Regions from separate parts of the Streptomyces roseoviridis genome, predicted to be linked through region 1. Evidence: riboswitches for the same ligand, from Rfam matches in the RefSeq annotation. Region 1 holds a riboswitch; the other holds the start of a gene.
The links. A riboswitch is a leader RNA that binds a small molecule or an ion and turns the genes downstream of it on or off. The one in region 1 is predicted to bind cyclic di-AMP.
Positions count from the first base shown of each region.

Region 2: linked by a shared signal. The riboswitch ahead of ABD954_RS08000 (M23 family metallopeptidase) and the one ahead of ABD954_RS20700 (transglycosylase family protein) in region 1 are both predicted to bind cyclic di-AMP.

Region 1 is NZ_BAAAWU010000001.1:4,552,404-4,562,525, reverse strand. It holds gene ABD954_RS20725 (NAD(P)/FAD-dependent oxidoreductase) at 1-110, opposite strand, end outside; gene ABD954_RS20720 (Ppx/GppA phosphatase family protein) at 491-1,429, opposite strand; gene ABD954_RS20715 (DUF501 domain-containing protein) at 1,426-1,980, opposite strand; gene ABD954_RS20710 (FtsB family cell division protein) at 2,049-2,519, opposite strand; gene eno (phosphopyruvate hydratase) at 2,620-3,906, opposite strand; gene ABD954_RS20700 (transglycosylase family protein) at 4,170-4,862, opposite strand; cyclic di-AMP (ydaO/yuaA leader) riboswitch at 4,866-5,072, opposite strand; gene ABD954_RS20695 (transglycosylase family protein) at 5,331-6,380, opposite strand; gene ABD954_RS20690 (cytochrome P450 family protein) at 6,499-7,749, opposite strand; gene ABD954_RS20685 (globin domain-containing protein) at 8,225-9,436, shown strand; gene ABD954_RS20680 (nucleoside triphosphate pyrophosphohydrolase) at 9,776-10,122, opposite strand, start outside.
Region 2 is NZ_BAAAWU010000001.1:1,766,704-1,776,825, forward strand. It holds gene ABD954_RS07970 (thymidine kinase) at 1-158, opposite strand, end outside; gene ABD954_RS07975 (alkaline phosphatase family protein) at 231-1,436, opposite strand; gene ABD954_RS07980 (DUF5998 family protein) at 1,436-2,029, opposite strand; gene ABD954_RS07985 (bifunctional acetate--CoA ligase family protein/GNAT family N-acetyltransferase) at 2,115-5,201, opposite strand; gene ABD954_RS07990 (HPr family phosphocarrier protein) at 5,379-5,660, shown strand; gene ABD954_RS07995 (GntR family transcriptional regulator) at 5,894-6,577, opposite strand; gene ABD954_RS08000 (M23 family metallopeptidase) at 6,770-7,540, opposite strand; cyclic di-AMP (ydaO/yuaA leader) riboswitch at 7,553-7,718, opposite strand; gene ABD954_RS08005 (M16 family metallopeptidase) at 7,921-9,288, opposite strand; gene ABD954_RS08010 (M16 family metallopeptidase) at 9,315-10,122, opposite strand, start outside.

The DNA of each region.
Region 1 (10,122 bases):
GTGACGGTCGCCTCCGCGTAGCGCATCTTCTTGAGGATGCGCCGAGCTGCGTACAGGCCTACGTACCCGCCGCCTACTACGAGGATCCTGGGACGCTCCGTGGTGCTCATGCCATCGAGTATCCACCCCTCCCAGGGGGGGTGCTCGTGCGCCCCTTCACAAGGTTCGGGGGCACCTCTGCTACACTCCGCCGCCCACGTGACCCATGTCATGGTCCAGCAAAGGAACCGGGGTCCGCGGACGAACGTTGTTCACCCCTTGTGAACTGGCCCGGAGAGCCTTCCTTAACGCTGAACCAGGGGAAGCGTTCACACGATGGAAACATCGAGCGAAGTGGCCTCCAGACCTGCGAAAGGGCCCTGAGGAGCCCGCCGGAGAGCCAAATGACCTTCCTGGGGGACCCTCAGGGCCCATTTCCTTGTGAAGAACTTCACGAACGTTTTCCGACGGGGTGTCGCCGGAGCGCCCGGGAGCCCTCGATAGCCGCCCGCTATGCCACGGATAGGGCGATCCCATCGAGGATGTCGTGCTCGCTGACGACCACCTCGGCGGCCCCGGTCCGCTCCATGATCTCCAGCAGGACGAGCGCCCCGGCGATGATCACGTCGACCCGTCCCGGGTGCATCACGGGGATCGCGGCGCGCTCGTCGTGCGTGGAGACGAGCAGCCGCCCGACGACCTCGGCGACCTGGTCGAAGGAGATCCGGGAGCGGTGGATCCGCTCGGAGTCGTAGGCGTCCAGACCGAGCGCGATCGCCGCGACCGTCGTGACGGAACCGGCGAGCCCGACCAGGGTGTCGGCCTCGCCGATCGGCACGGTCTCCGCCGCCAGGTCGAGGGCCGCCCGGACGTCGGCCACGATCGCCTCGACCTCCGCGGCGGTCGGCGGGTCGCTGCGGACGTGCCGCTCGGTCAGCCGCACGCAGCCGATGTCGACCGAACGCGCGGCTTCCACGTGCCGGTTTCCGACCACGAACTCGGTCGAGCCGCCGCCGATGTCGACGACGAGGTACCGGTCGTCGCCGCGCAGTTCCTTGGTGGCGCCGGTGAAGGAGAGCTCGGCCTCCTGGTCGCCGGTGATGACCTCGGGCTCGACGCCCAGGATCTCCACGACCCCGTTCACGAAGTCGGCCCGGTTCTCGGCGTCGCGGGAGGCGGAGGTGGCGACGAAGCGGATCCTCCCCTTGCCCTCGTCGGAGGGGCCCCCGACGCCGAGCTCCTTGATGACCTCGGCGTACTCGCGGCAGGCGGCGAAGGTCCGCTCCAGGGCCTCGGGCGCCAGCCGGCCGGTCTCGTCGACGCCCTGGCCGAGCCGGACGATCGTCATCCGTCGGTCCAGCTCGACCAGCTCACCGGTCTTTGGGTCCACGTCGGCGACGAGCAGGCGGATGGAGTTCGTACCGCAGTCGATTCCGGCGACCCGGGTCACGTCGAGGACTTCCCTTCGGCATCGGCGTCGGCGTCGGCGCACGGGGTGACGCAGGGGCCCTTCGCCCACCACTCGGGCAGCATGGCGATCGCCTCGTCGCCCAGCGGGTTCACGCCCGGGCCGGCCGCGAGCGAGTGACCGACCAGCACGTGCAGGCACTTGACCCGGTCCGGCATGCCGCCGGCGCTGGGGAAGCCCTCCAGGACCTCGATGGCGTCCCGGCGCGCGAGGTAGTCCTCGTGCGCGGCGCGGTAGGCGGCGGCGAGCTCCGGGTCGGTGCCGAGCCGGGCCTGCATCTCCTTCATGACCCCGTTGGCCTCCAGGGTGCCGATGGCGGAGGCGGCGCGCGGGCAGGTCAGGTAGTACGTGGTCGGGAACGGCGTGCCGTCGGGGAGCCGGGGCGCGGTCTCGACGACGTCCGGGTTGCCGCACGGGCAGCGGTGCGCGATGGCGCGCAGGCCGCGCGGCGGCCGGCCGAGCTGCTCCTGGAACGCGGCGACGTCCGCGTCGGTGGGCTCGGTGCGTTCGGTCTGCGGAGGGGGCGTTTCCATGTCTGCCTTGCTCGTCGGTCGGTGCGGGCGTCGGTGCGGTGCCGCGACGGGTGTCGTGACGGCTGCCGTCAGGGGCGGTCGGCGCGGTCCACGCCGTCCCACAGGTTGTCGTACCACGGACGGTCCGTCGCGCCCTGCTCGGTGCGGGGCCGGTGCTCCGCGTCGGGGTCGTTCACGGTGAAGCCGGTCTCGCCCGGCATCACGTAGTGCAGGTGCTCGCGGGCCAGGCGCCGTACGTAGGCCGGGTCCTGGAGGCGGGCCTTCTCGTCCCGCAGCTCCTCGACCCGCTTCGCCGCCTCGGCGGCCTTGCGCTCCTGGTCGGCGATCTCGCCCTGCTGCGAGACGTACTGCCGCATCGGGTAGGCGAGCGCCACCACGAGCGAGCAGACCACCAGGGCCAGGAAGGCCGCCCGGCCGGTGAGCCGGGAGCGGCGGGCCTGGCGGCGGGTCTGGGAGCGGTAGACACGGGCGGCGGTCTGCTCGCCGAGCAGCCTGATCCGGGTCGCGGTCGAGAACCGGTCCCGGTCCTTCACGGCCATGTCCTGCGCCTCCCCGTGTCACGCGCCTTGTTCAAACGTACGTCCCCGCACACGGTACGGGACCGAGTGCGGGGACGTAGGTAACCGGGCTTTCGCCGGATCAGCCCTTGAAGCGCGGGAACGCGCTGCGGCCGGCGTAGACGGCGGCGTCGTCGAGGATCTCCTCGATGCGCAGGAGCTGGTTGTACTTGGCGACGCGCTCGGAACGGGCCGGGGCGCCGGTCTTGATCTGGCCGCAGTTGGTGGCGACGGCCAGGTCGGCGATGGTGACGTCCTCGGTCTCGCCGGAGCGGTGGGACATCATGCACTTGAAGCCGTTGCGCTGGGCGAGCTCGACGGCGTCGAGGGTCTCGGTCAGCGAGCCGATCTGGTTGACCTTGACCAGGAGGGCGTTCGCGGAGCCCTCCTCGATGCCGCGGGCGAGGCGCTCGGGGTTGGTGACGAACAGGTCGTCGCCGACGAGCTGCACCTTGGTGCCGAGCTTCTCGGTGATGGCCTTCCAGCCGGCCCAGTCGTCCTCGAACAGCGGGTCCTCGATGGAGACCAGCGGGTACGCGGAGACGAGCTCCTCGTAGTACTCGGTCATCTCGGCGGCCGAGCGGGACTTGCCCTCGAACTTGTACGAGCCGTCCTTGTAGAACTCGGAGGCGGCGACGTCGAGCGCGAGCGCGATGTCCTTGCCGGGGACGTAGCCGGCCTGCTTGATGGCCTCGAGGATGAGGTCGAGGGCCTCGCGGTTGGAGCCGAGGTTCGGGGCGAAGCCGCCCTCGTCGCCGAGGCCGGTGGACAGGCCCTTGTCCTTCAGGACCTTCTTGAGGGTGTGGTAGACCTCGGTGCCCCAGCGCAGGGCCTCGGAGAAGGACTCCGCGCCGATCGGCGCGATCATGAACTCCTGGATGTCCACGTTGGAGTCGGCGTGCGAGCCGCCGTTCAGGATGTTCATCATCGGAACGGGCAGCAGGTGCGCGTTCGGGCCGCCGAGGTAGCGGAAGAGCGGCAGGTCGGAGGCCTCGGAGGCGGCGTGCGCGACGGCGAGGGAGACGCCGAGGATGGCGTTGGCGCCGAGGGAGGACTTGTCCGGGGTGGCGTCCAGGTCGAACATCGCCTGGTCGATCAGGCGCTGCTCGGTGGCGTCGTAACCGACCAGCTCGGGGCCGATCTGCTCGATGACGGCGAGAACGGCCTTCTCCACGCCCTTGCCCTGGTAACGGTTGGGGTCACCGTCGCGGAGCTCGAGGGCCTCGAACGCACCGGTGGAGGCACCGGACGGAACGGCAGCACGGCCGGTGCTGCCGTCGTCGAGGCCGACCTCGACCTCGACCGTGGGGTTGCCTCGGGAGTCCAGGATTTCCCGGGCTACGACGACGTCGATGGACGGCACGAGCATCTCCTTCTGGGATGTGACGCTGGTTGTGACGCATGCGGCAAGGTCTCGTTCGCCTTGCGACAAGAGCCTAACCGCCCGGGGGCCTCCGGCCAGCCGGGCGCCCGCCCCCTGGGACGAAAAAGGACCCGAGGGCATGCATCTCGGGTCGAAACCCCCTCACCTACTCATCGGTAGGGCGGGGCGGGGCAGACCCCGGCCCGGAGCGCACGGGGGAAGGGCGCTCCGGGCCGGGGTGGTCACCGCGGGGTGGGGCAGTCGCCGGACTACTTCAGGTGGAGCTGCTGGCCCGGGTAGATGAGGTCGGCGTCCTGGACGACGTCCTTGTTCAGCTCGAACAGCTTCTCCCAGCCGCCCTTGACGCCGTGCGCCTGGGCGATCTTGCTGAGGGTGTCGCCGGTCACGACCTTGTACTCGCCGTCGCCCTTCTTGACCTTCTTGCCGGTCGGGGTGGTGACGGTCTGCTTCGACTCGCTCTTCTTGGCCGTGCTCTTCGGCGCGGTGCGCTGCTCGCTGCGGGTGGTCGGCTGCTCGGCCTTCCGCTCCGGCTGCGGCTGCGCCTGCTCGGCGGAGCCGCCGTCGTACGAGGCGCCGGACAGACCCACGCCGCAGCTCGGCCACGCGCCCTTGCCCTGGCCCGCGAGGACCTTCTCGGCGACGGCGATCTGCTGGGACTTGGAGGCCTGGTCGGCGGTGGGGGCGTAGGCGGTGCCGCCGTACGCGGCCCAGGTGGAGGCCGAGAACTGCAGGCCGCCGTAGTAGCCGTTGCCGGTGTTGATGGACCAGTTGCCGCCGGACTCGCACTGGGCGACGGCGTCCCACTCGGAGGCGGTGGCGGCCGAGGCCGAGGACGCGCCCATCAGCGGGGCGGCGATGGCGACGCCGGCGGCACCGGCGAGCGCGACGGCCCGGGTGGCCTTGGAGGAACGACGGTGTTTGCCCTTGCCGGAAAGCAGCATGGAAATCTCCCTCACCGACGCCTGCGAGGTGAGCTGTCGGGTTCGGGCCGATGGGGCCTCCCCGGTTCCGTCCGGAACCCGGGAGGAATTGCCCGGCCGCGTGACGTGCACGCGGCTTCACCCCAAGCCGGTCGTCGGCCGCCCGTCTCGGGCGGCCGGGGCCGGCGACTTACCTGGGTCCCCCGCTCCTGCCTTCGGCGCTTGCGCGACGACTGTTCCCATCGACCGGCGGCAGGATTCGGCGTTCCCGGTCGGCGGGGCCCGCGGTGGCGAGCGGTCACGACCGTAGACACAGACCCGGGGGAAGTTCAAAGACCCTCAAGCCGGGAAAATCGCCCCTACTTGCACTCCGTCAGGTGGTGTTTGCGCAGGTGAGGGGCGACGCGAGCAAAGTTTGCGGACGTGACACGCCCGTTCGACAAGAGAGACCCATGTCTCACTCGCACAGAACGGACATTAGCCCTCGAACTACCCTCCGAGCGGGGCCGATTCGGGCAGGAGTTCCAGGCTCTGACCAGGGAGGATGAGATCCGGGTCGGCGCCGACCGTCTCCTTGTTGGCGTCGTAGAGGGCGCCCCAGCCGCCGAGAAGACCGTTCTCCCGCGCAATGTCCGACAGACTGTCACCCGGCTTGACGGTGTATTCGTCCGTCTTGCCCGAATCGTCGCCGGTCACTCCGCCCTTCGCCGCGTCGGCCGGCGCCGCGTGGCGCCCGGATTCGGAGCTGGTGTCCGTCATGCCCGGTTCTTCTGTCGCGGCGTCACCCCGGTGCTTGCCGGTGCCGGGAGCGGTCGAGCCCGGCGCACCGGGCGTACCCGGCGTAACGGATGCATCCGGCGTTACGGGCGTACGGGGCGTGACGACGCTGCCCGGGGTGCCGGGGGCGACGGGGCTGCCGGGGGTCGCGGGCGCGGTCGGGGTCCCCGTCGAGGGGCCCGTCGGGGAGCCCGCCGAGGGACCCGTCGACGGAGTGGCCGGAGCGGTCGGCGCGGCGGGGGTCGTGGCCGTCGCCGAAGGCTCGGCGGCGGGGGTCCCGGTACCGGTGGTGCCGGCCGGCAGGCCGTCGGTGCGGTTGGACTCGGGGACGGGCCCCGTGGACTTCTTGGGGGTGACGCCGGGACCCGGGTCGACGGCCGGAGCCTTGCCGTCGTTCGTCAGGCCGGCGATCGGGGCGCAGGTGTCCCACTGGGTGTCGCCGGCGGCGAGCGCCTTCTCGGCGATCGCTATCTGCTGCGCGCGGCTGGCGAGGTCGGCGCTCGGGGCGTAGGCGAGGCCGCCGTGCCGCTCCCAGCTCTCCTGGGTGAACTGGAGCCCGCCGTACAGCCCGTTGCCGAAGTTGGCACTCCAGGCCCCGCCCGACTCGCATTCGGCGACCCTGTCCCAGGTCGCCGCGTCGGCGGCCGAGGCGGAACCGGCGGCGAGCAACGGCAGCGCCATGGCCGATCCGGTGACGCCCGCGGCGACGACGAGAGCGGGGGCCTGGCGGGGTCTGCGGTGACGTCCGTTTCCGGAGCGCATACGGAGAGCCTTTCGCGTGACTGCTGAGGTTGCGGGTGAACGTAGCGGCATGTGAGCGGAAGTCACAAGCCGATGCAGCCCCGATCACGCGAAGATCACATTTCTGATGTGGCGTCAGTCACCGGGCGACGGTGCCCTCCGGGGCGAAGGCCACCGGAAGGGTGCGAAGTCCCCGCATGATGAGCCCGCCGCGCCACCGCAGTTCCTCCGGTTCGACGCCAAGTCGCAGGTCCGGCAGGCGGGTCAGCAGGGTCGCGAGCGCCGTCTGCCCCTCCAGGCGGGCCAGCGGCGCCCCCAGGCAGTAGTGGATGCCGTGCCCGTACCCGAGGTGCTGGTTGTCGCGCCGGGCGAGGTCGAGCGTGTCCGGAGCGTCGAACCGCTCCGGGTCCCGGTCCGCGGCCGCGAGCACCACGAGCACCGGGTCACCGGCCGGGATCTCCTGCCCGCCGATGGCCAGCGGCCGGGTGGCGAACCGCCAGGTCGCCAGCTCCACCGGCCCGTCGTAGCGCAGCAGCTCCTCCACCCCGGTCTCAAGCAGCCCCCGGTCCCCGGCCGCGAGCGACGCCTGGAGGCGCGCGCGCTGCTCCGGGTGGCGCAGCAGGGCGTAGACCCCGTTGCCGATCAGGTTCACCGTCGTCTCGAACCCGGCGAAGAGAAGGATGAAGGCCATCGCGGCGGCCTCGTTCTCGGTGAGGTGCTCGCCGTGGTCCGAGGCCCTGATGAGCCCGGAGATGAGGTCGTCGGCCGGGTCGAGCCGCTTGCGGTGGATGAGCTCCGCGAGGTAGCCGCGCATCTTCTTCACCGACCGCGCCACCCCGCCGCGCGGGCCCCCGCCGTGCCGGATCATCATCCCGGCCCAGTCCCGGAAGTCGTCCTGGTCCTCGCGCGGCACCCCGAGCAGGTCGCAGATGGCGTAGATGGGCAGCGGAAACGCGAACTCGTGGATCAGGTCCGCGCTCCCCCGCTCCGCGAAGCCGTCGATGAGCCGGTCGGTCAGCTCCTGCACCCGCGGCGCGAACTCCGCGACCCGGCGCGGTGTGAACGCCTTCGACACAAGGCGGCGCAGCCGGGTGTGGTCCGGCGGGTCGATGTTGAGCAGATGGGTCATCAGCTCCGCCTTGCGCTCCCCCGGGATCCCCGTCTTCCCCTTGGCGTGCGCCGGCTCGTCGTGGTGCGCCGGATTCTTCGACAGCCGCTGGTCGGCCAGGGCCTGCCGCGCGTCCGCGTACCGGGTCACCAGCCACGCCTCCACCCCGCTGGGCAGGGTGGCCTTGTGCACAGGCGCGTGCTCGCGCAGCCAGGCGTAGGCCGGGTACGGGTCGGTGGCGAACTCCCAGGTGAAGAGCTCGGGGGCGGGGGGCGTGCTCATGCACCGACCGTACAAGGCACCCGCCGGCCCCGAGGCGGCCCCTCACCGTCCCGGGGGGGCGCCGGGGGGGGCGAGGCCGGGGCGGGGCGGGGGAGGTGGCCGAGGCGGGGGGACGGGCGAGGCGGGGGAGGCGGGGGGACGGGCCGGGGCGGGGGCCGAGGCGGGCCGGGGCGGGCGAGGCCGGGACGGCGGCGCCGAGGCGGGGGCCGGGCGAGGCCGTGGCGGCGGCCGGGCGAGGCCGTGGCGGGGCCGGGCGGGCCGGGACGGCGGCGCACCGCGCATGCTGACCGGCGCCCGGGAGCTCGTCGCCGCCTTCGAGCTAGCTCCGCACCCTGCGGGTCTTCCCCGGCCAGGAGCACGGCATCGAACCGAGGGTCCTCGCCCCGGCCCTGACCGACTTCTCCGGCGCCGCGGCGTCCTGACGAACTACCGCCGTCCGGACGTGCGGTGACGCGACGTGGCCTAGATTCACCGCGTGGATGCCCAGTTGCTCAGAAGCACGTTCGCGGTCGTCGAGAGACGGGCGGAGCACGCCGTCACCTTCTTCTACTCCCATCTCTTCTGGCACAACCCGGGCGTCCGCGAGCTCTTCCCCGAGGACATGGCCCCGCAGCGGGACCGGCTGTTCGCCGCGCTCACGCATGTGGTGACCCGCTTGGAGGACCCGGGGCTCGCCGGCTACCTCGGGCAGCTGGGGCGCGACCACCGCCGGTTCCTGGCCACGCCGGCGCTCTACAGCGCCGTCGGCACCAGCCTGCTGGCCGCGTTCGCGCACACCGCGGGAGCCGCCTGGACGGTCGAGGCGGAGAAGGCGTGGACCGAGGCGTACGGGCGGGTCGCCGACCTCATGAAGGCGGGCGCCCAGGAGTCGGCGGCGGCCGGACAGCCCGCCTGGTGGGACGCCGACGTCGTACGGCACGAGCGGTACGGCGACGATCTGACCCTGCTCACCGTGCGGCCCCGGCAGCCCTACCCGTATCTACCCGGCCAGTACGCGAGCGTGAGCTCGCTCCACGTGCCGCGGGTCTGGCGCACGTACTCCCTCGCCAACGCGCCGCGCCCCGACGGCACCGTCGACCTGCACGTCAGCCGGGTCGCCGACGGGCTGATGAGCACCGCGCTGACGTCCCGCCTGCGGGTGGGCGAGACCCTGCGCCTGAGCAGCCCGGGCGGCGCGCTGACCGCCCGCACCCCGCCCGGCAAACCCCGCACCTTCATCGCGGCGGGCACCGGCTGGGCACCGGTGCGCGCGCTCCTCGAAGAGGCGGCGGCGGACGAGCCGGAGCTGGAGGGGCGGCTCTTCCTCGTCGCCCGCGCCAAGGAGTACCTGTACGGGCGGGCCGACGCCGAACGGCTGAGCGCGCTCATACCCGGGCTGCACGTCACCTGCATCACCGCCGCTCCCTGCCGGCCCCGCGACCAGGCCACCGAACGGCTGGTCCAGGCGCTGCGGTCCTCCCTCAACTGGCCGGCCCACGACGTCTACCTGGCGGGCCCGCCCGCCTTCCTCACCGAGGTCGCCGAGGAACTGGAGGACCTCGGCACCGACCCGGCCCGCGTCTTCCACGACCGGCTGCCGGCCGTGGGCCGGTTCGCCGAGCGCCCCCGCAGCCGTGCGGAGTGGCTGATCGAACCGCCCCCACTCCACTGGCACGACCCGGCGGCCCGCGCGCCGCAGGAGCCGTAGGAGCCGTAGGGGGCGGATGCCGGGAGGCGGGGGATGCGGGGAGGGGCGCGCGGCCGGCGCAGAGGCCAGGGTGCGGAGACGCCGGGAGGGGAGCGGCCGGCACAGAGGCCCGGGTGCGGAGACGCCGTGGGCCGGGGGCAGGGGCCGAAGGGGTGGGGCCCGGGCACCAACCCCCAACCACCGAGCCGCGCACGGTAAGTGCCGGCCGTTGGCGCCGACCGTCGGGCCCGACCCGCCAGTCCCGGCCGTCACTCCCAGCCGTCAGTCCCGGCCGTCAGTCCCAGCCGTCACCCCCAGGTGTCAGTCCCGGCCGTCACCCCCAGCCGTCACCGCCCGGCGTCAGTCCCGGTCGGCCGGGTCGACGCCCTCCGCCGCGCGGATGGCGTCCCGGTAGGTCCGGCCGGCCGCCCGCAGGGCCGCCTCCGGGTCGACCCCGGCGGCCTCCGCTCGTACGGCGAGGGCGAGGAGCTCGTCACCGATGCCGTCCCCGGCGGGCGGCGGCACGTCGAGCCCGGCGGTCCGTACGCGGCTCGCCAGCTTGGCCGCGAGCGCGAGGCCGGGCTGGCCGAGGGGGACCCCGTCGGTCACCGACTCCCGCTGCTTCTCGACGGCCTTGGTGCGCAGCCAGTGCGCCTTGACGTCCTCCGGCGTCTCGGCCGTCGCGTCGCCGAAGACGTGCGGGTGCC
Region 2 (10,122 bases), 2.8 Mb from region 1:
AGCCCGAGGCGGGAGGAGAGCTTGCCCTTGCCCGCGCGGTCGTCCCTGGTGAAGATCATGCCCTGGAGGCCCCGCGCGGAGCGGTTGTGTTCGATCTGAAGAGCGAGGGTGCTCTTTCCGCAGTCCATCGTTCCGGAGAAGAACACCAGCTCGGGCATGGGAGGTCGAGGACCTTTCGCGATCGGAGGGGGAGGGGGGCAGGGGCGCGGGCGTGGAGCGGGCGGGACGCGTCAGGTACGGACTTCGAGGAGCGGCACCAGCTGCTCCGCCGGCGTCATCGACCCGTGCATGCCCACCATGGCGGACTCGTTGGGCTCGTTGACGGAGGCCGTGAGGGCGAGGTCGCCGTCGGCGGCGGCGATCACGTCGCCGATCCGTCCGTACACCCGCTCGTCGATCCGGTCGCCGAACCAGCCGAGTCCGATGGCCTCGTCGCGGCTCGCCACCCAGAAGCGGTCGCCGAGCACCTCGCGCCAGCAGGTGAGGACGTCCGCCTCGGCACCGGGAACGGCGTAGACGTGGCGGGCCCGGCCCTCGCCGCCGAGGAGGGCGACGCCGGCGCGCAGCTCCCAGTCCTCGTCGAAGTCGATCCGGTGGTCCTCGTCGAACGGGATGTCGACCATGCCGTGGTCGGCGGTGACGTAGAGGGCCGAGCGGGGCGGGAGCTGTTCGGCGAGCCGCTGGACGAGCCGGTCGACGAACATCAGCTGGCCGCGCCAGGCGTCGGATCCGATGCCGAAGCGGTGTCCGGCGCCGTCGAGCTCGCTGTAGTACGTGTAGACCAGGGAGCGGTCGCCGGCGGCGAGCTGCTCGGCGGCCAGGTCCATGCGCTCCTCGCCGGAGAGCCGTCCGTGGAACGTTCCGCCGCTCAGCGCGATCTTGGTGAGCGGGGTGTCCCGGAAGACCGGCGAGGACACCTGGGCGGTGTGGATCCCGGCCTCGTCGGCGAGCCGGAAGACGGTGGGGTACGGCTGCCAGACCGGCGGCGAGGTCCAGGGGTTCCAGCGGAGCTGGTTCATCAGCTCGCCGGTGTCCGGGTTCCGCACGGTGTAGCCCGGCAGGCCGTGGGTGCCGGGGAACTGTCCGGTGCCGACCGAGGCGAGGGAGGTCGCGGTGGTGGCGGGGAAGCCGGCGGTGAGGGGGCGACCGGTGCCGCCGAGGGAGCCGGCGAGCAGCGAGGTGAGGTAGGGCGCCTCGTCCGGGTGGGCCTTGATCTGCTCCCAGCCGAGCCCGTCGATGAGGAAGACGCAGTTGCGGTCGGCGGGCTCCAGCTCCGTCAGGCGCGCCTCGAAGCCGGGCACTCCCTGCCCGGCGACGAGCGTGGGCAGGAGGTCGGCGAGGGAGCCGGTGCCGTAGGCGGGGACCGGCGCGGAGGCGGGGTCCAGCGGAACCGGGTCGTCGGGCCAGCCCCCGGTCAGAGCCACGGGCAGGACCATCAGCGGGCGGCCTGGGTCGACGCGGTGGCCTCGGACAGCGCCTGGGCGAAGGCCAGGGTCTGCCGGACGGTGTCGGGGCCGTCGCCGGCGTCGCTGACCCGGAGGCTGAGGTCGTCGGCGGTGGAGTTGCCGGTGTAGCCGTGGTCGGCGTCGCAGTTCGGATCACCGCAGGCGGCCGGCTCCAGGTCGATCCGGGAGACGGCGCCCCAGCCGATGGTGAGGACGACCTCGCGGGGCAGGGTGCCCGGGGTGTACGACTCGGGGTTGGCGACGACCCGGCTGACCACGATCGAGGAGATCCGGTCGAGCTTCACGGACTCGGTGGACGTGGTGGCGTACGGCGTCGGGGAGCTGCTGTCGGCGGCCTGCTCGTCGGTGTGGCTGACGATGAAGCGGTTGGCCGTCAGGACGAGCACGGTGACGTGGCGGCGGACCTCGTTTGCGTCGAAGGTGGTCTCCTGGTGGACCACGTACGACGTGACGGCCTCGCCGCCGACGGCGGCCTCCACCGCCTCGGCCACGAGGGCCGGGTAGTAGCCGCTGCGCTCGATCGCCGCGCGCAGCCCCTGGGTCGTCGTACCGGTCTTCGCCATGGGCTCCATCCTACGGGGCGGTGGGGGCCCCTCCGGCCCTCCGGCGCTGCTCGGCGGCTCGGTCACGGCGTGCTCCTTCCCACGCTCACTGGTAGCTCGGGAGGCGGCGCGGGCCGAGGTCGCTGCGCGGCGGGGGCGGGGCGAGGCGGACGGTGGCGCCGAGGACGGAGAGGCCGCGGCGGGCGACGACGACGGGTTCGAGGGAGATGGCGACGACCTCGGGGTGGTCGTCGACGAGCCGGGAGACCCGCAGCAGCAGTTCTTCGAGGGCGGGGGTGTCGACGGGGGCGGAGCCGCGCCAGCCGAAGAGGAGCGGGGCGGTGCGGATGGAGCGGACGAGGTCGGCCGCGTCCCGGTCGGTGGCGGGGACGAGCCGGTGGGACATGTCGCCGAGGAGCTCGGAGGGGGCGCCGGCGAGACCGAAGGAGAGGACGGCGCCGACGGCCGGGTCGATGGCGGCGCGGACGACGGTGTCGACGCCGCGGGGCACCATGGCCTGCACGACCGGCTGGAGTTCCTCGGGCTTGCCGAGGGTGTCGGTGAGCTCGGTGTAGGCCGTGCGGAGCTGTTCCTCGCTCGCGAGGTCGAGGCGTACGCCGCCGAGGTCGGGGCGGTGGCGCAGGTGGGGGGCCGTGGTCTTGAGGGCGACGGGGAAGCCGAGGCGGGCGGCGGCCCGTACGGCCTCGTCGGGGGTGGGTGCGGGCAGGGTGGGCAGGACCTCGATCCCGTACCGCCCGAGCAGGGCGAGGGTGTCGTCGGTGCCGAGGGTCACGCCGCGCGTGTCGACGGCGGGCGCGCCGAGGATCCGGTCGATGAGGGCGGCGGCGCCGGCCTCGTCGATGTGGTCGAACTCGGGCACCCGCCCGGGGTCGGTGGCGGTCTGGCGGCGCCACTGGCCGTAGCGGACGGCCTCGGCGAGGGCCCTCACGGCCCGCTCGGCGGCGGGATAGGCGGGGATGGGGCCCCGGGTGGGCGCCGGGTCGGCCGCTTCCGGGTGTTCGACGTCGGACGTCGCGGGGCCGCCCGTCCCCGAGCCGGAGGCGGGTGCCGCCGCGGCGGAGGCGGGCGGGGCCGGGTGAGTGCCGGGCACCCCGGCGGCGGAGGCGGGTGCCGAGGAGGCGGTCCCGGAGGGCGCGGGCGGCTCCTCGGTCAGGGGCCTCGGCGCGGTGGCGCCGGCCGGGCGGTCCGCGAGGGCGGCCGGGCGGTCCGTGAGGCCGACCGGGCGGTCCGTGAGGCCGGCCGGGCGCTCCCCCGTGGGGGCGGGCGGGGCCGCCGGGCCCGCGGGGCGCGTGCGGGTGGCGGCGGACAGGGCCTCGGCGAGGGCGCCCATCTCGACGTGGACGACGACGACCGGCTTGGCCGGGCCGGGGGCGGCGGCCACGGCGGCGCGGAGGGCGGTGGCCAGGACCTCGCCGTCGCCCGACTCGGTGGCGCCGTTCTCGCCGACCCAGGGGATGGCGGTGACGACCACGGCGTCGCAGGCGTCGTCGGCGAGGGCGGCCGTGAGCGCGGCGCGGAAGTCGGCGGGAGTGGCGCCGGTGGTCAGGTCGAGGGGACGCAGCGGCCGCAGGCCCTCGGTGAGGCAGGCGTCGTAGGTGAGCAGCCCGAGGGACTCGGAGTTGCCGAGGATGGCGACGCGCGGGCCCGCCGGCAGGGGCTGGTCGGCGAGCAGGAGGCCCGCGTCGACGAGTTCGGTGACGGTGTCGACGCGGATGACGCCCGCCTGGCGCAGCAGGGCGGAGACGGTGGCGTGCGGGATGCGGGTGACCGGGACGCGGTGGCCGGGCGGGGCGCTGCCGCTGTGCCGCGCGCCCTTGACGACCACGACCGGCTTGACGGCGGCCGTCCGGCGGGCGAGCCGGGTGAACTTCCGGGGGTTGCCGATCGACTCCAGGTAGAGCAGGACGACGTCGGTGGCGGGGTCGTCGTACCAGTGCTGGAGGAGGTCGTTGCCGGAGACGTCGGCGCGGTTGCCGGCCGAGAGGAAGGAGGAGAGTCCCGCGCCGCGCCGGTGCAGTCCGGCGAGGAGCGCGATGCCGATGGCGCCGGACTGGGTGAAGAGCCCGATCCGTCCGGCGGTCGGCATCTGGGGGGCGAGCGAGGCGTTCAGCCGTACGGACTCGGCCGTATTGATGATCCCGAAGGCGTTGGGTCCGATGATCCGCATCCCGTACGAGCGGGCCTGGCGCACCAGGGCGCGCTGGCGTTCGCGGCCCTCGGCCCCGCTCTCCGCGTATCCGGCCGAGAGCACGACCAGTCCGCGCACCCCGTGTTCGCCGCAGTCCGCGACGGCTTCGGGGACGCGCTCGGCGGGAACGGCGACGACGGCGAGGTCGACGGGCTCGCCGATGTCGGCGACGGAGCGGAAGGCGGGGACGCCCTCCAGTTCGTGCCGCCCCTCCCCCAGTGCGGCGTTCACCGCGTGGACGCGGCCGGTGTAGCCGCAGTCGAGGAGGTTGCGCAGCACGGTCCGCCCGACTCCACCGGGGGCGCGGCCGGCGCCGATCACCGCGACGGAGCGGGGGGCGAGGAGCCGTTGCACGGAGCGGGCCTCGGCGCGCTGTTCACGGGCGCGCTGGACGGCGAGGGAGCGGTCGGTGGGCTCCAGGTCGAGGTGGAGGCGGACGGAGCCGTCCTCGAAGCTGCGCTTCTGGGTGTAGCCGGCGTCCGTGAAGACCTTGATCATCTTGGTGTTGGCGGGCAGCACCTCGGCGGCGAACCGCCGGATCCCGCGCTCGCGGGCGACCGCCGCGATGTGTTCGAGGAGGGCGGAGGCGACCCCCCGTCCCTGGTGGGCGTCCTGCACCAGGAAGGCGACCTCGGCCTCGTCGGCGGGGGCGGAGGCGGGGCGGCCCTGCTCGTTGATGCGGTCGTAGCGGACGGTGGCGATGAAGTCGCCGCCGACGGTCGCCGCGAGTCCCACCCGGTCCACGAAGTCGTGGTGGGTGAAGCGGTGGACGTCCTTGGCGGACAGGCGCGGGTAGGGCGCGAAGAAGCGGTAGTACTTGGACTCGTCCGAGACCTGCTCGTAGAAGCTGACCAGCCGGTCGGCGTCCTCGGCGGTGATGGGCCTGATGCGTGCGGTGCCGCCGTCGCGGAGGACCACGTCCGCTTCCCAGTGGTCGGGATACGCGTGTTCCGGCTGCTCCGACTGTTCCGACGCGCTCTGCATGGGGCAAGCGTACGGCCGGGGTCCGACAGTGGCACCGGTCGCGCGGCAGGTGCGCTCCGTGCAAGGTAGGGAAGGCCGAACGGCGGTCCCGGCCGGGGTCGAAGCTCGGTACGAGAGCACGTCGCCACGCGTGAGAGACTGGTCTAGACAACCGCTGAAAGTTGAAGGGCAACCACCATGGCTGAGCGCCGCGTCAACGTCGGCTGGGCCGAGGGCCTGCACGCCCGCCCCGCCTCCATCTTCGTCCGTGCCGCCACGGCCGCCGGCGTCCCCGTGACGATCGCCAAGGCCGACGGCAACCCGGTGAACGCCGCGTCCATGCTCGCGGTGCTCGGCCTGGGTGCCCAGGGCGGCGAGGAGATCGTGCTCGCTTCGGACGCCGACGGCGCCGAGGCCGCGCTCGACCGCCTGGCGAAGCTGGTCGCCGAGGGTCTCGAGGAGCTTCCCGAGACCGTCTGACCCGTCTCCTCCCCGACGACGGATCACGAGAGCCGCGTCCGCCGGAATGCCGGCGGACGCGGCCTCCTCTTTTCCGGACCGGGAATCACGGTTGTCGGCAGATCGCCGCCGGGGACCATTGCACGACCGCGGGGGAATACACGGCGGTCATGGGAATAGGCGGATAAAGAGGAGCGGCGGGCAGAGCGAGACAATCCCCTGAATTCGCTCCCTCTTTGTATACGGCGTCCGTGTTAATTCCCCCGGCCGGCGATGTTGACGACATGTTGCGAAACCCTCACACGCGGCCGCTCCGGCCGTTTCAGCCGGTGCTGCGGCAGTGCGTGCTCCACGTGCAGCGCGGTCAGCGCCCGGGCCCGCTCGGCGTCCCCGCGCGCCACGGCGTCGACGATGGCCCCGTGCTCGGCCCACGCCTCCACGGGCCGGACCGCCGGCTCGACCGCGTACATCCAGGCGATCTTGTGCCGCAGCTGGGTGAGCAGCGCCGTGAGCGGCGGGCTGCCGGACGCCTGCGCCAGGGTCTCGTGGAACCAGCCGCCCAGCGAGGCCAGGTCCTCGCCCTGGCCGCCCCTGGCCCGCTCCTGCCCCAGTCTGACCAGGCCGCGCAGCACCTTGAGGTGGGCGTCGGTGCGCCGCTGCGCGGCCCGGGCGGCGCCCAGCGGTTCGAGCAGGGACCGCATCTCGAGCAGGTCGGCCGCCTCCTGCTCGGTGGGCTCGGCGACCTGGGCGCCGGCATGGCGGCGGGTGACCACGAAGCCCTCGGACTCCAGGGTGCGCAGGGCCTCGCGGACCGGGACGCGGGAGACCCCGTAGCGGCGGGCGAGCTGTTCCTCCGTCAGCCGGGCGCCCCGCTCGAACGTTCCGGTGACGATGTCGTCCCGGATCGCCGTGCATACCGAGTGCGCGGGAATGCGCATGTCCGACCTCCCCGTTGATCCGCGCGAAACCCCATCGAGCGGCTCTTGTTCCGGCGACTCTATTGCAGGACGGCGGAATTTCCGATGCCGCCCGTCAATTCCGCACAGAAAAGGCCCCGGCTCGCGGGAGCCGGGGCCTTTTTCTGTCGCACGGGTCGCGCCGGTCGTGGGCGCGTCTGCGGGTCCGTCGGATCAGACGTTCACGCCGCGGGCGCGGAGGTAGGAGATCGGGTTGATGTCCGAGCCGTACTCGGCGCTGGTGCGCGCCTCGAAGTGGAGGTGCGGGCCGGTGGAGTTGCCGGACGAGCCGGAGACGCCGATCTGCTCGCCGGGGGTGACCTTCTGGCCGACGTAGACGTTGATCGCCGAGAGGTGGCCGTACTGGGTGTACGTGCCGTCGTGCATCCGGATGACGATGTTGTTGCCGTACGCGCCGCCCCAGCCGGCCTCGACGACGGTGCCGGAGCCGACGGAGACGACCTTGCTGCCGTAGGAGGCGTGGAAGTCGATGCCGGAGTGGCTGCCGGAGGACCAGAGCGAGCCACCGGTCTTGTAGCCGGTGGACACGTACGTGCCGGCGACGGGGAGCTGGAAGGAGTTCAGGCGCTTGCGCTCGGCCTCGCGGGCGGCGCGCTCCTTGGCGGCACGGGCCTCCTTGGCGCGGGCCTCGGCCTTGCGCTTCGCCTCGGCGGCGGCCTTGACGCGGGCGGCGGCCTCGTAGGCCTCCTCCTCCTGGGCGGCGGCCTGGGCGTCGACCCGCTCGGCGAGGGACTCCTCGGTGATCACCTGGGTGAGGCCGGTGTCCTCGGGAGAGGGCTCCTCCGTGTCGGCGGCGAACGCCGGGGAGGCGAGGGTGCCGATGACGCCGGTGGTGGCGAGCGTCGCCACGCCGGCGATGCCGGCGCTGCGGCGCGCCAGACGGCTCGGACCACGATGCTTCCCGGTGGCACGGGTGAACGCCATGTAGTGGCTGATCCTTTCCTTCCCTCTCGCCTACCGGGTTAGCTGACGGGTTCGGAGCAGGAAGGTCTCCTACGGGCCCCTCCGCGCTGAGCGAAGGCGTCCGATTCACCCCAGGGACTGCGTGCGGGTCCCCGGCTCCCCAGGCTCGCGCCTTGCGGGGACTCGGCGATGACTGTCCGTTGCCGCGGATGCGGCGTGGTGCAACGGCCGGACAGCCGGGTCGACGCTAGGCGGATCTTCAGTCAATCGGCAAACAGACTCGCTCGTTTGTAAGACATGCCACAGGTCATTCAGGCATGCTTGACGACAATACGGACATACGAGAGGACCCCGGCGAACCAGGTCGCAGGGGTCCTCCGTCGTGCGTGACGGCGGCTCAATCAGCCGGTGACGACGGTCACTTCGCCGATGCCGAGCGCCCGTACCGGCTCCGCGATCTTCGACGCGTCACCGACGAGCACCGTCACGAGCCGGTCCACCGGGAAGGCGTTGACCACGGCCGCGGTCGCCTCCACCGTGCCCGTCTCTGCCAGGCGCGCGTACAACTGCGCCTGGTAGTCGTCCGGGAGGTGCTGCTCGACCTGGTCGGCGAGGGTGCCCGCCACGGAGGCGGCCGTCTCGTACTTGAGCGGGGCGACTCCCACCAGGTTCTGCACGGCGACGTCCCGCTCGGCGTCGGTCAGTCCCTCGGCGGCGAGGGTGCGCAGCACCTTCCACAGGTCCTCCAGCGCCGGACCGGTGTTGGGGGTGTCGACGGAGCCGCTGATGGCGAGCATCGAGGCGCCGTTGCCCTCGCCGTCGGAACGCAGCACCTGGCCGAAGGCCCGCACCCCGTAGGTGTATCCCTTCTCCTCGCGCAGCACGCGGTCCAGGCGGGAGGTGAGGGTGCCGCCGAGGCAGTACGTGCCGAGCACCTGGGCCGGCCAGACGCGGTCGTGGCGGTCGGCGCCGACGCGGCCGATGAGCAGCTGCGTCTGGACGGCGCCCGGGCGGTCCACGACGACGACCCGGCCGGTGTCGTCGGCCGTGATGGGCGGCATGGGCCGGGGCGCGGCCGGCGCGCCCGTCCAGGCGCCCAGGGTCTCGTCGAGGACCTTGTCCAGGTCGACGCCGGTGAGGTCGCCGACGACCACGGCGGTGGCCGCGGCCGGCCGCACGTGCGCGTCGAAGAAGGCGCGGACGGCGGCGGCGTCGATCGCGCCGACCGTCTCCTCGGTGCCCTGGCGCGGCCGGGACATCCGGGAGGAGGCCGGGAACAGCTCCTTGGAGAGCTGCTTGGCGGCGCGGCGGGCGGGGTTGGCCGTCTCGTGGGGGATCTCGTCGAGCCGGTTGCGCACCAGGCGCTCGATCTCGCTCTCGGCGAAGGCCGGGGCGATCAGGGCCTCGGAGAGCAGGCCGAGCGCCTTGGGCAGCCGGGAGACCGGGACCTCCAGGGAGACCCGTACGCCGGGGTGGTCGGCGTGCGCGTCGAGGGTGGCGCCGCAGCGCTCGAGCTCGGCGGCGAACTCCTCGGCGCTGTGCTGGTCGGTGCCCTCAGACAGGGCCCGCGCCATGATCGTGGCGACGCCGTCGAGGCCCTCGGGCTCGGCGTCCAGCGGGGCGTCGAGGACGATCTCGACGGCCACCACCTGCTGTCCGGGGCGGTGGCAGCGCAGCACGGTCAGGCCGTTGTCGAGCGCGCCGCGCTCCGGGGCGGGGAACGCCCAGGGCTTGGCCTCGCCCGGCCGGGGCTGCGGGTGGAAGGTCATGCTCGTCAAAGACGCGGCAGCGTCGGTCACTGGTCCGCTCCCTCTTCCTCGTCGCTGTCGCTCTGTTCGCCGGACACCGGCTCGTAGACCAGGACGGCGCGGTTGTCCGGGCGCAGCCGGGCCGCGGCGACCTCGCGCACCTCGTCGGCGGTGACGTCGAGGACCCGGTTCACGGCTGTCAGGGCGAGCTGCGGGTCGCCGAAGAGCACGGCGTACCGGCACAGTTCGTCGGCGCGGCCCGCGACCGTGCCGAGCCGGTCCAGCCACTCGCGCTCCAACTGGGCCTGGGCGCGCTCCATCTCCTCGGGCGTCGGGCCGTCGGCGGCGAAGCGGGCGAGCTCCTCGTCGACGGCGGCCTCGATCCGCGGCACCTCGACGCCGCCGGAGGTCTTGACGTCCAGCCAGCCCAGCGACGGCGCGCCGGCGAGGCGCAGCAGGCCGAAGCCGGCGGCGACGGCGGTGCGGTCGCGGCGGACCAGGCGGTTGTGGAGGCGGGAGGACTCGCCGCCGCCGAGGATGGTCAGGGCGAGGTCGGCCGCGTCGCACGCGCGCGTGCCGTCGTGCGGGAGCCGGTAGGCGGCCATCAGCGCGCGGGCCGGGACCTCCTCCTCGACGACCTCGCGCAGCTGTCCGCCGATGACGTCGGGCAGCGAGCCGTCGCGCGGCTCGGGCTTGCCGTCGTGGCCGGGGATGGAGCCGAAGTACTTCTCCACCCAGGCGAGGGTCTGCTCCGGGTCGATGTCGCCGACGACCGAGAGCACCGCGTTGTTCGGCGCGTAATAGGTGCGGAAGAAGTTCCGGGCGTCTTCCAGGGTGGCGGCGTCCAGGTCGGCC